Regions from separate parts of the Staphylococcus sp. mip270_02 genome, predicted to be linked through region 2. Evidence: predicted binding sites of a transcription regulator. Region 2 holds the regulator's gene; each other region holds the start of a gene.
What was found. Region 2 encodes CtsR, which represses protease genes until heat stress. Its sites were predicted from a motif close to ATGGTCAATAAAGGTCAAACA; they were not measured.
Positions count from the first base shown of each region.

Region 1: clpB (ATP-dependent chaperone ClpB) is a predicted target of CtsR. The motif match lies at 1,775-1,795, and genes of this name have one in related genera.
Region 3: clpP (ATP-dependent Clp endopeptidase proteolytic subunit ClpP) is a predicted target of CtsR. The motif match lies at 1,465-1,485, and genes of this name have one in related genera.

Region 1 covers NZ_CM132934.1:2,383,572-2,386,863, forward strand. Annotated here, with positions in the region: gene clpB (ATP-dependent chaperone ClpB) at 1-1,726, opposite strand, end outside; gene ACW5YJ_RS11270 (nuclear transport factor 2 family protein) at 2,014-2,439, shown strand; gene ACW5YJ_RS11275 (SDR family oxidoreductase) at 2,535-3,239, shown strand.
Region 2 covers NZ_CM132934.1:2,913,530-2,916,821, reverse strand. Annotated here, with positions in the region: gene ACW5YJ_RS13995 (NupC/NupG family nucleoside CNT transporter) at 1-1,108, opposite strand, end outside; gene ACW5YJ_RS13990 (CtsR family transcriptional regulator) at 1,265-1,726, shown strand; gene ACW5YJ_RS13985 (UvrB/UvrC motif-containing protein) at 1,743-2,294, shown strand; gene ACW5YJ_RS13980 (protein arginine kinase) at 2,287-3,292, shown strand, end outside.
Region 3 covers NZ_CM132934.1:2,526,310-2,529,601, reverse strand. Annotated here, with positions in the region: gene ACW5YJ_RS12050 (helix-turn-helix transcriptional regulator) at 277-474, shown strand; gene def (peptide deformylase) at 494-1,036, shown strand; tRNA gene ACW5YJ_RS12040 (tRNA-Arg) at 1,305-1,376, opposite strand; gene clpP (ATP-dependent Clp endopeptidase proteolytic subunit ClpP) at 1,531-2,115, shown strand; gene ACW5YJ_RS12030 (hypothetical protein) at 2,371-2,580, opposite strand; gene ACW5YJ_RS12025 (TIGR01777 family oxidoreductase) at 2,603-3,292, opposite strand, start outside.

The sequences.
Region 1 (3,292 bases), 530 kb from region 2:
CAACAACACGTTCATGTAGTATATCTGAAAGGTTCAACAGTTTCTCTCTTTCAGTTTCTACAAGTTTCGAAACCGGAATACCTGTCCATGAACTAACAATATCTCCAATTTCTTCATCAGAAACAATTTCACGAATAATACGTTCATTATCTCCATTTTGTTCATTTTGGAATGCATCTTCTAACTCGCGTAATTCTTTTTCTAATTCTGGAATTGTACCATGTTGTAGCTCAGCTGCTCTTTCTAAGTTGTAATTATTTTCAGCATCTTCTAATGCTTTTCTATTTTCATCTAATTCTGTACGTTTTTCTTGTAACTTAGCAATTTTTTCTTTTTCTTCTTCAACACGAGATTGAATTGCATTTTGTTTTTCTTTTTCATTGGACAATTCTTGTTGTAACTCTTGCAAACGTTGTTTGCTTGCATTATCTGATTCATTTTTCAATGCACTTTCTTCGATTTCTAACTGCATTACACGACGATTAACTTGGTCTAATTCTGTTGGATTAGAACCCATTTCTGTTCTAATTGTCGCACACGCTTGGTCAACTAAGTCGATTGCTTTATCTGGAAGAAAGCGATCAGTGATATAACGGTCTGAAAGTTCTGCAGCGGCTACTAATGCTTTATCTTGAATACGTACACCATGATAAACTTCATAACGTTCCTTCAAACCACGTAAAATTGAAATTGTGTCTTCTACATCTGGTTCCGATACATTTACTTTTTGGAAACGACGTTCTAAAGCTGAATCTTTTTCAATATATTCTCTATATTCATTTAGTGTTGTAGCCCCAATACAGTGCAATTCACCTCTAGCAAGCATTGGTTTCAACATATTTCCTGCATCCATTGCACCTTCTGTTTTACCAGCTCCAACAAGCATATGAATTTCATCTATAAACAGTATAATTCTACCGTCTGAATCTTTCACTTCTTTCAATACTGCTTTTAGCCGCTCTTCAAATTCACCACGATATTTTGCACCTGCAACAAGTGCACTTAAGTCTAATTCAAATATTGTCTTATCTAATAACGACTCAGGTACGTCTTTTCTAACAATCCTCTGCGCTAAACCTTCAACAATAGCTGTTTTACCGACACCTGGTTCACCGATAAGTACAGGGTTGTTTTTTGTTTTTCTACTTAAAATTCTAACGGTATTTCTTATTTCTTCGTCACGACCAATCACTGGATCCATATTACCTTGACGTACTTCTTCAACTAAGTCTCTACCATATTTTTCTAAAGCTTCATAATTTGCCTCTGGATTTTGTGTTGTCACATGGTTTCCCCCTCTTATTTTTTTAATAATTTCTACAATAATTTCTTTTTTATTATCTACATATTGTTTTGTCGTCTCATCAATGTCCATTGCAGCTAATATGATATGTTCCATTGAAATGTATTCATCTTCATATGATTTCATATATGATTCTGCACTATTGAATAATTCATTTGTTTTTGGACTAATATATTGTCCGTATTGAATATTATCGCCCTGTACGGTTGGATAATTTTTCAATTTATTAGTATATGCATTGTTTAAATGTTCAGTATCAATATTAGCTCTTTCTAGCACACTTTTAAATAAACTTTCGTTTTCCTCAAGTGCTGCTATTAACACAGCTTCGATTTCTATATTTTGGTTTTCATTTACTTTTGCTAATTCAACTGCTTTTTGTAAAGCCCCTTGAATTGCATAGGTCATTTGATTAATATCCAAAATGATTCACCTCACCATTTAGTATTTGATCAAGCGTCTTTAAGTTTGACTTTGACTTTCTTTGACCTTAAATATATTATAATACTTCTTATTAAATTAATCAATAATAAAGGTTGCTTTTTTATATTCTTTTCATGAGATTTGAAAGCTTACTACACCCTATATTTTGCCTGTTTAACATAAAATAAAACATGCATTTTCCATTTGATTAACTAGTAAATACAAATAAAGTTCTTAGGATTATGTTACGATTATTGTAAATGGTCATTATAAGGAAGTGTGTTTACATGGAACAAGAAATTAAAAAGCCAATACCGCCTTTCAATAAGCAGACAGCGTTGGAAAAAGTTAAGATAGCTCAAGATGCATGGAATACAAGAAATCCAGAAAAAGTTTGTCTCGCTTATACGGAAGACTCAAAATGGAGAAATCGTACTGAATTTTTTGAAGGACGCGAAGCAATCAAATCTTTTTTATATAGAAAATGGAACAAAGAACTTGATTATAAATTAATGAAAGAATTGTGGTGTTACACAGATAATTTGATTTCTGTTCGTTTTGAATACGAATGGCGAGACGCAGAATCAAATCAATGGATGCGCACCCATGGCAATGAACATTGGGAATTTAATAAAAATGGCCTCATGACTAGAAGAGATATGAGCGCAAATGATTACCCAATTAGCAAAGAAGATAGAAAATATTTGGATTAAATATAGATTAATGAATCTTACTATGAGTAATTCTATTTTTATATTTATAGAGAAAATAAAGACCCTTTATACTGTTAACCAAAGGAGATTATAACATGGATCAAAATTCAATATATAAAACTGCATTAGTGACAGGTGCGACGAGTGGTATAGGTAAAGCCATCACACAGAACTTACTACAAATGAATATGAACGTTGTAGCTGTAGCTAGAAATCAAGATAAATTAAATAGTTTAGCTGCCGAATTAAATAACGACTCTACATTACTCACAATACAAGCAGATGTTTCTAATAAAAAAGAAGTAGAATTTGTAGTTAAACAAGCCGAAACGCGTTTTGAAACAGTTGATGTGCTTGTTAACAATGCCGGGAAAATGGGTTCTAGTAGGGTCTTAGATGGTTCGGTATCAGATTGGGAAGATATGATTGATATAAATATTAAAGGTTTGCTTTACGGTGTAAATTCGGTAGTTGGAAATATGGTCAATAATCAAAAAGGTCATATTGTCAATATTTGTTCCGAGTCAGGATTTGAAGTTATTGAACGTTTATCTGTTTATTGTGCTACAAAATTCTCTGTACGAGCTATTTCTATTGGTTTAGAAAAAGAACTAGCTAATACAGGTGTACGTGTAACAAATATATCACCAGGTATGGTGGAAACGGAACTTAGTTCGAAAAGCCCCTTTGAAGAAAACAGAAAAAAATTAAAACCTATAGATATTGCTAACGCTGTATCCTATGCTATTTCTCAACCAAAGCATGTTAATGTTAACGAAGTCACTGTGCGCCCCTCTTAAAAATATTAAATTATAAAAAAACGTATGCTAAGAAAATAAGTGCTTTCTTAGCA
Region 2 (3,292 bases):
GTGATTTAATTGCTCCAGAAATAATACCGATAGAGCTAAAGTTTGCAAATGATACTACGAATACAGAAATAACACCTTTAGCATGAGTGCTCATATCTTTAATCTCACTTAAACTTTGCATTGCAACAAATTCATTTGACAGTAATTTAGTAGCCATGATGGATCCGGCTTGTACTGCATCATCCCAAGGTACACCAACTAAAAATGCAAATGGTGCAAAGACAAATCCGATAAGTGTTTGGAAGTCCCAAGTGATACTGCCGCCAGATAAACCGGTAAAGATTGCACTAACGACACCATTAAGTAGAGCAATAATAGCGATATAACCTATTAACATTGCACCTACAATGACTGCAACTTTAAAACCATCTAAGATATATTCACCTAACATTTCGAAAAATGATTGTTTACCTGATTCACTCTCATCAACGATAAGTTTATCTTCTTTTGCATCAATTTTATAAGGATTGATGATAGAAGCAATGATGAAACCACCAAAGAGATTTAATACAACTGCTGTAACTACAAAACGTGGTTCAATTAATGTGAAATAAGCACCGATAATTGAAGCTGATACTGTAGACATTGCAGAAGCTGTTAATGTATATAGACGTTGTTTAGGAATATGTGCTAATTCCTTTTTCAATGAAATAAATACTTCTGATTGCCCTAAAATTGCAGCGGCAACAGCATTATATGATTCTAAGCGACCCATACCATTAATTTTTGAAATGGCTAAACCTAAAACGTTAATAATCCAAGGTAAGATTCTTGTATATTGTAAAATACCAATTAAAGCTGAAATGAATACGATTGGTAATAATACATTAAAGAAGAAGGGTGGGTTCTTAGGATCTACAAATTCAAATCCACCAAATACAAAGTTCACACCTTCTGCTGCTTTTGCTAGTAAATAATTAAAACCGTCTGATATGCCACCGATAACCGTAATACCAAATTTAGTTTTGAGTAAAATAAATGCGAATACTAGTTGTATTACAAGTAGTAAACCGACATATTGCCAACGAATATTTTTTCTATCTGAGCTAAATAGAAACGCCAATGCAAGAAACACTGCTATCCCAATTAAACCAATAATAATATGCATAAGTCATTCATCCCTTTTAATTTTTCTTAACTCCTATAATACAATAAATTAGATAGCACTTACATCTTTAATTAAAAATTTTTAAAACATATTGGTTGAAAAAGGTCAAAGTTGGTCATATAATATAGTCAAAGAAGGTCAAAAGAGGTGATAATCATGCACAACATGTCTGACATCATAGAACAATACATTAAAAAGTTATTTGAAGACACCAATGAAGACGTTGTAGAAATTCAACGTGCCAATATTGCGCAGCGCTTTGACTGTGTGCCTTCCCAGCTTAATTATGTAATCAAAACACGTTTTACAAATGAGCACGGCTATGAGATTGAAAGTAAAAGAGGTGGTGGCGGATATATTCGAATCACCAAAATTGAAAATAGAGATGAGACAGGTTATATTAATCATTTACTTCAATTAGTTGGTCCATCTATTTCACAACAGCAAGCTTATTACATTGTAGATGGCTTATTAGATAAAAATTACATTAATGAACGTGAAGCAAAAATGATACACGCCGTTATAGACAGAGAGACATTAAAAATGGATGTATTATCGAGAGATATTATTCGAGCAAATATTATAAAACGGTTATTGCATGTTATAAATTATTATTAAAGTGAGGTGTTTCGTCGTGCTATGCGAGAATTGTCATTTGAATGAAGCAGAAGTGAAATTGGCAGTGAAAGGTCAAGATGGTATAAATGAAAAATGGGTTTGTGCCACATGCGCACAAGGCGGTAACCCATGGACTCAAAATCAGCAAATTCAATCGCAAGATGACATTGAAGGCGCATTTGTAGTGAAGCAAATCTTACAACACTTAGCTGCTAAACATGGTATCGATTTTGATGAAATTGCTTTTAAAGAAGAAAAACGATGTCCAACTTGTCATATGACATTAAAAGATATCGCACATGTTGGTAAATTTGGTTGTTCAGATTGCTATGCTACATTCAAAGATGACATTGTCGATATTGTACGACGTGTGCAAGGTGGTCAAATCGAACATGTAGGAAAAACACCACATTCTTCACACAGAAAATTAGCATTAAAAAAACAATTAGAAGAAAAAAGTTCATATTTAAAACAACTGATAGAAGAACAAAACTTTGAAGAAGCCGCCGTTGTTCGTGACGAAATTAAAGCATTGAAAGAAGATGGCGAGGTGAAACATGATGAGTAAAAATGATATTAGTGCATACATGAGTGAATGGATGCGTGATAGAGAAGAAAGTCCAATTGTGATGTCTTCGAGAATACGATTAGCAAGAAATTTAGAAAATCATGTACACCCATTAATGTTTTTGTCAGAACAAGATGGTTTTCGAATAATTAACGACGTACAAGATGCGCTTCCTGACTTGTCTGTACAACGTTTGGATTCAATGGATCAACAAAGTAAATACAAGCTTGTCGCGAAACATCTTATAAGTCCTGAATTGATAAGACAACCTGCTTCTGCCGTATTACTCAATGAAGATGAATCTTTAAGTATTATGGTTAATGAAGAAGACCATATACGTATTCAGGCCATGGGTAACGATTTATCACTATCAACACTATACGAAAAAGCTTCAGAAATTGATGATCAACTTGATAGTGAATTAGATGTAAGTTTTGACGAAACTTTAGGTTATTTGACAACATGTCCTACTAATATTGGGACAGGCATGCGTGCCAGTGTCATGTTGCATTTGCCTGGATTGACAATAATGAAACGTATGAATCGCATTGCTCAAACAATTAATCGTTTTGGTTTTACAATTAGAGGTATTTATGGAGAAGGATCTCAAGTTTATGGCCATATATACCAAATTTCAAACCAACTTACTTTAGGCAAAACAGAGGAAGAAATCATTGAAAGCTTATCAGAGGTAGTGCAGCAAATTATTAATGAAGAAATGCAAATCCGCGAACGATTAAACCGACATAACCATATAGAAACATTAGACCGAGTATATCGTTCGTTAGGAATATTAAAATATAGTAGACTGATATCTATGGAGGAAGCTTCACTAAGATTAAGTGAAGTGAAACTTGGTTTAGATTTAGGCTATATTGAATTAGAAGACTTCAAGTTTAACGAGTTAATGGTTGCAATACAATCACCTTTCTTGTTAGACGAAGAAGATGATAGAACAGTTAATGAAAAAAGAGCAGATATATTAAGAGAACATATAA
Region 3 (3,292 bases), 390 kb from region 2:
CGACACTTTTATGCTCACTTATATTAGTGGGCATTTTTATGTTTATTAAATAATCATATGGGTATTTAATATCTATAACTCTTTTGCTAGATTAGTTATTGTATTCCATAAGTTAAAGACAGTCGTTAATTCGGCTGTCTTTTTTGTGGTATAATTCAAATGTAGATTTTTATGTCGTTAAGGGTTCCGAGACCTAACGTCAATAAAGCAATTGGAATAAAGCATAATTTCATGTTATCTTAAATGTAAAACTTATTTTACATATCAGGAGGGAATATGAAGAATCGAATAAAAGAATTCAGAAAAAAATTTTCTATTAGTCAAGACTATTTGGCAAAGAAATGTGATGTTAGCAGGCAAACAATAAATGCTATTGAAAATGATAGGTATGATCCTGAGTTAAAATTAGCATTTAAAATATCTAAAGTTTTTAAGAAGAAAGTTGAGGATATATTTGAATACAAAGCTTTATAAGAGTAATTATATTATTACTATGAAGGATATTGTAAAAGAAGATAATGAGATGCTTTATAAAAAGACAAAACCTTTAGAAATGCCATTAAGTGAAAATGAATTTATACTTTTGAATAATATGATGCTTTTTTTAAAAAATAGTCAAAATGAGCAAAAAAGTAAAAAGTATAATTTAAGACCTGGGGTTGGTCTATCAGCTAATCAATTAGGATTAGATAAAAAGATGTGCGCTATATATTTAGTAGATGAACATGGTGTAGAACATGAATATTTTTTTATAAACCCAAAAATTATACGAGAGTCTGTTCATAAAATTTACCTTCCACAAGGAGAAGGTTGTTTATCTGTAGATAGGCCTATTTATGGAATAGTACCTAGAAATGAGCGTATAACTGTTAAATATCAAAATTCATATGGGGAAGAAAAAATATTGAAGCTTAAAGGACATGCTTCAATTGTAGCTCAGCATGAAATAGATCATCTTAATGGAATAATGTTTTTTGAACGTATTGATAAAATAAATCCGTTAGTACCTCCTAATAATGCAACATCTATTTATTAAAGGAGTAACTATGGAATTTAGAAACGAATGAAACAAGGTTAAGAAATGGGAATCGTGATATAGACAATTTAACTTTAAAGACAACAGAAAAGCTATACGAATATGCAAAAGCCCACCTAAATGAATAGGTGGGTTGTTTTGTCATTTGGGTCCCTTAAAAGTCCCTAAAATTTAGTTTTATATAGTTAGTAATGTTAATGTCATATAGAAAGAATGCCGTCATTACAACATTCTTAATTTTAAAAAGTGTGTAATTATATCTTATAAGTCCCCTCGAAGGGAATCGAACCCCTATCTTAAGAACCGGAATCTTACGTGTTATCCATTACACTACGAGGGGATAAAAAACACATTACTCTAAGTGTACAAATCTAAATGCTTTCGGTCAATAAGAATAATTTAACTTTCATAAAAAAAATGAGCGTTATTTTTTGACCATGTTTGACTTTTGAGTTAAAATAAGTTTATCAATTAGAAATAAGGAGGCAATATTAATGAATTTAATACCTACAGTAATTGAAACAACAAACCGTGGGGAACGTGCCTATGACATTTACTCACGTTTATTAAAAGATCGTATTATTATGTTAGGTTCACAAATCGATGATAATGTAGCAAACTCTATTGTTTCTCAATTATTATTCTTACAAGCACAAGATGCTGAAAAAGATATCTATCTTTACATTAACTCACCAGGTGGTAGTGTAACTGCTGGTTTCGCAATTTATGATACAATCCAACACATCAAACCAGATGTACAAACGATTTGTATTGGTATGGCTGCGTCTATGGGTTCATTCTTACTTGCAGCTGGTGCAAAAGGCAAACGTTTTGCACTTCCAAACGCAGAAGTAATGATTCACCAACCATTAGGTGGTGCACAAGGGCAAGCTACAGAAATTGAAATTGCTGCTAACCACATTCTTAAAACGCGTGCTAAATTGAATCAAATTTTAGCAGAACGCACAGGTCAATCAATTGAAAAAATTGAAAAAGATACAGATAGAGATAATTTCTTATCTGCTGAAGAAGCAAAAGAATATGGTTTAGTTGACCAAGTGATGGTTCCTGAATCATAGTATTACAAATTGTGAGGTTATCGACAAGCCGTAAATAGAGTTGCAAAGCTTGTTTTTATGTAGTCCGGGACGTAAATAGTTGTCCCGGACTTTTTTATGTGCATTTATTTTAATAGTGATGTTTTATGAATTAAACCACTGAAATATTTACTGTTTATAAATATTGATATTAAGTAAATTCACATAAAAAGATACAATAAATGAAAAACCAACCAAATGCATAGATAGCACTTGACTGGTTTTTCGAAAAGTATATTAAGAATCTTGGAATGTATTACTTTTGGAAGAATTTTTACTGTTAAAGAAAAGTTTTAGTGCAAATGCAGTAACAACGATTCCAAAAACGATTAAAAAGGATGAAATAATGAGCATCGGCGTGGATTTTTCAAATGCAAAGCCACCGTTTAGTAACAAGAGTAAACCAGAGATTAAAAGTAATACATGTGTTAAACGATCATGTTTCATTTTAAAATTCAGTCCTATTCAATTAATGTACTAGATCTTCTAAAGCAATTTTTAAATCTGGATATTTAAATTTAAAGTCAATTGCCTGTAATTTGTTAGGGATGACCTTTTGAGTATCAAGAATAACTGTAGACATTTGACCTAAGATAATTCGTAATGCTAATGACGGGACCCATGTATAATGTGGGCGATGTGACACACGCGCAAGAGTGTAGCCAAATAAATTTTGATGTTCAACGATTGGCGCAGTAAAATTAAATACGCCTTGTGCATCTTCAGTGTTAATAGTATGGAGAATTGCTCTAGTTAAATCGTCAATGTGTATCCAAGAATACCACTGTCTTCCTGAACCAATCTTACCACCAACATAGAATTCATATGGCAGTTTCATCATTGGTAAAGCACCACCTTCATTAGATAGAATCATACCAAATCTACCTATAACTACACGTGTACCTAATGATTCGAATTGACGAGCAAGACGCTCCCATTGATAGACTACTTCTGATAAGAAATCAAATGGTAATGTTTTGTATAGTTCAGTATATGTGCGATATAAATCGGGTTTGTAATAACCGACAGCACTTGCGTTGAAGAATACTGAAGGTTTTTGTTCGCGACCATCAAATAATTCAAATAAGGCTTGAGTTGATTGTAAACGACTCACCATAATTTTTTGTTTATAGCTTTTAGTCCAACGCTTATTTAAACT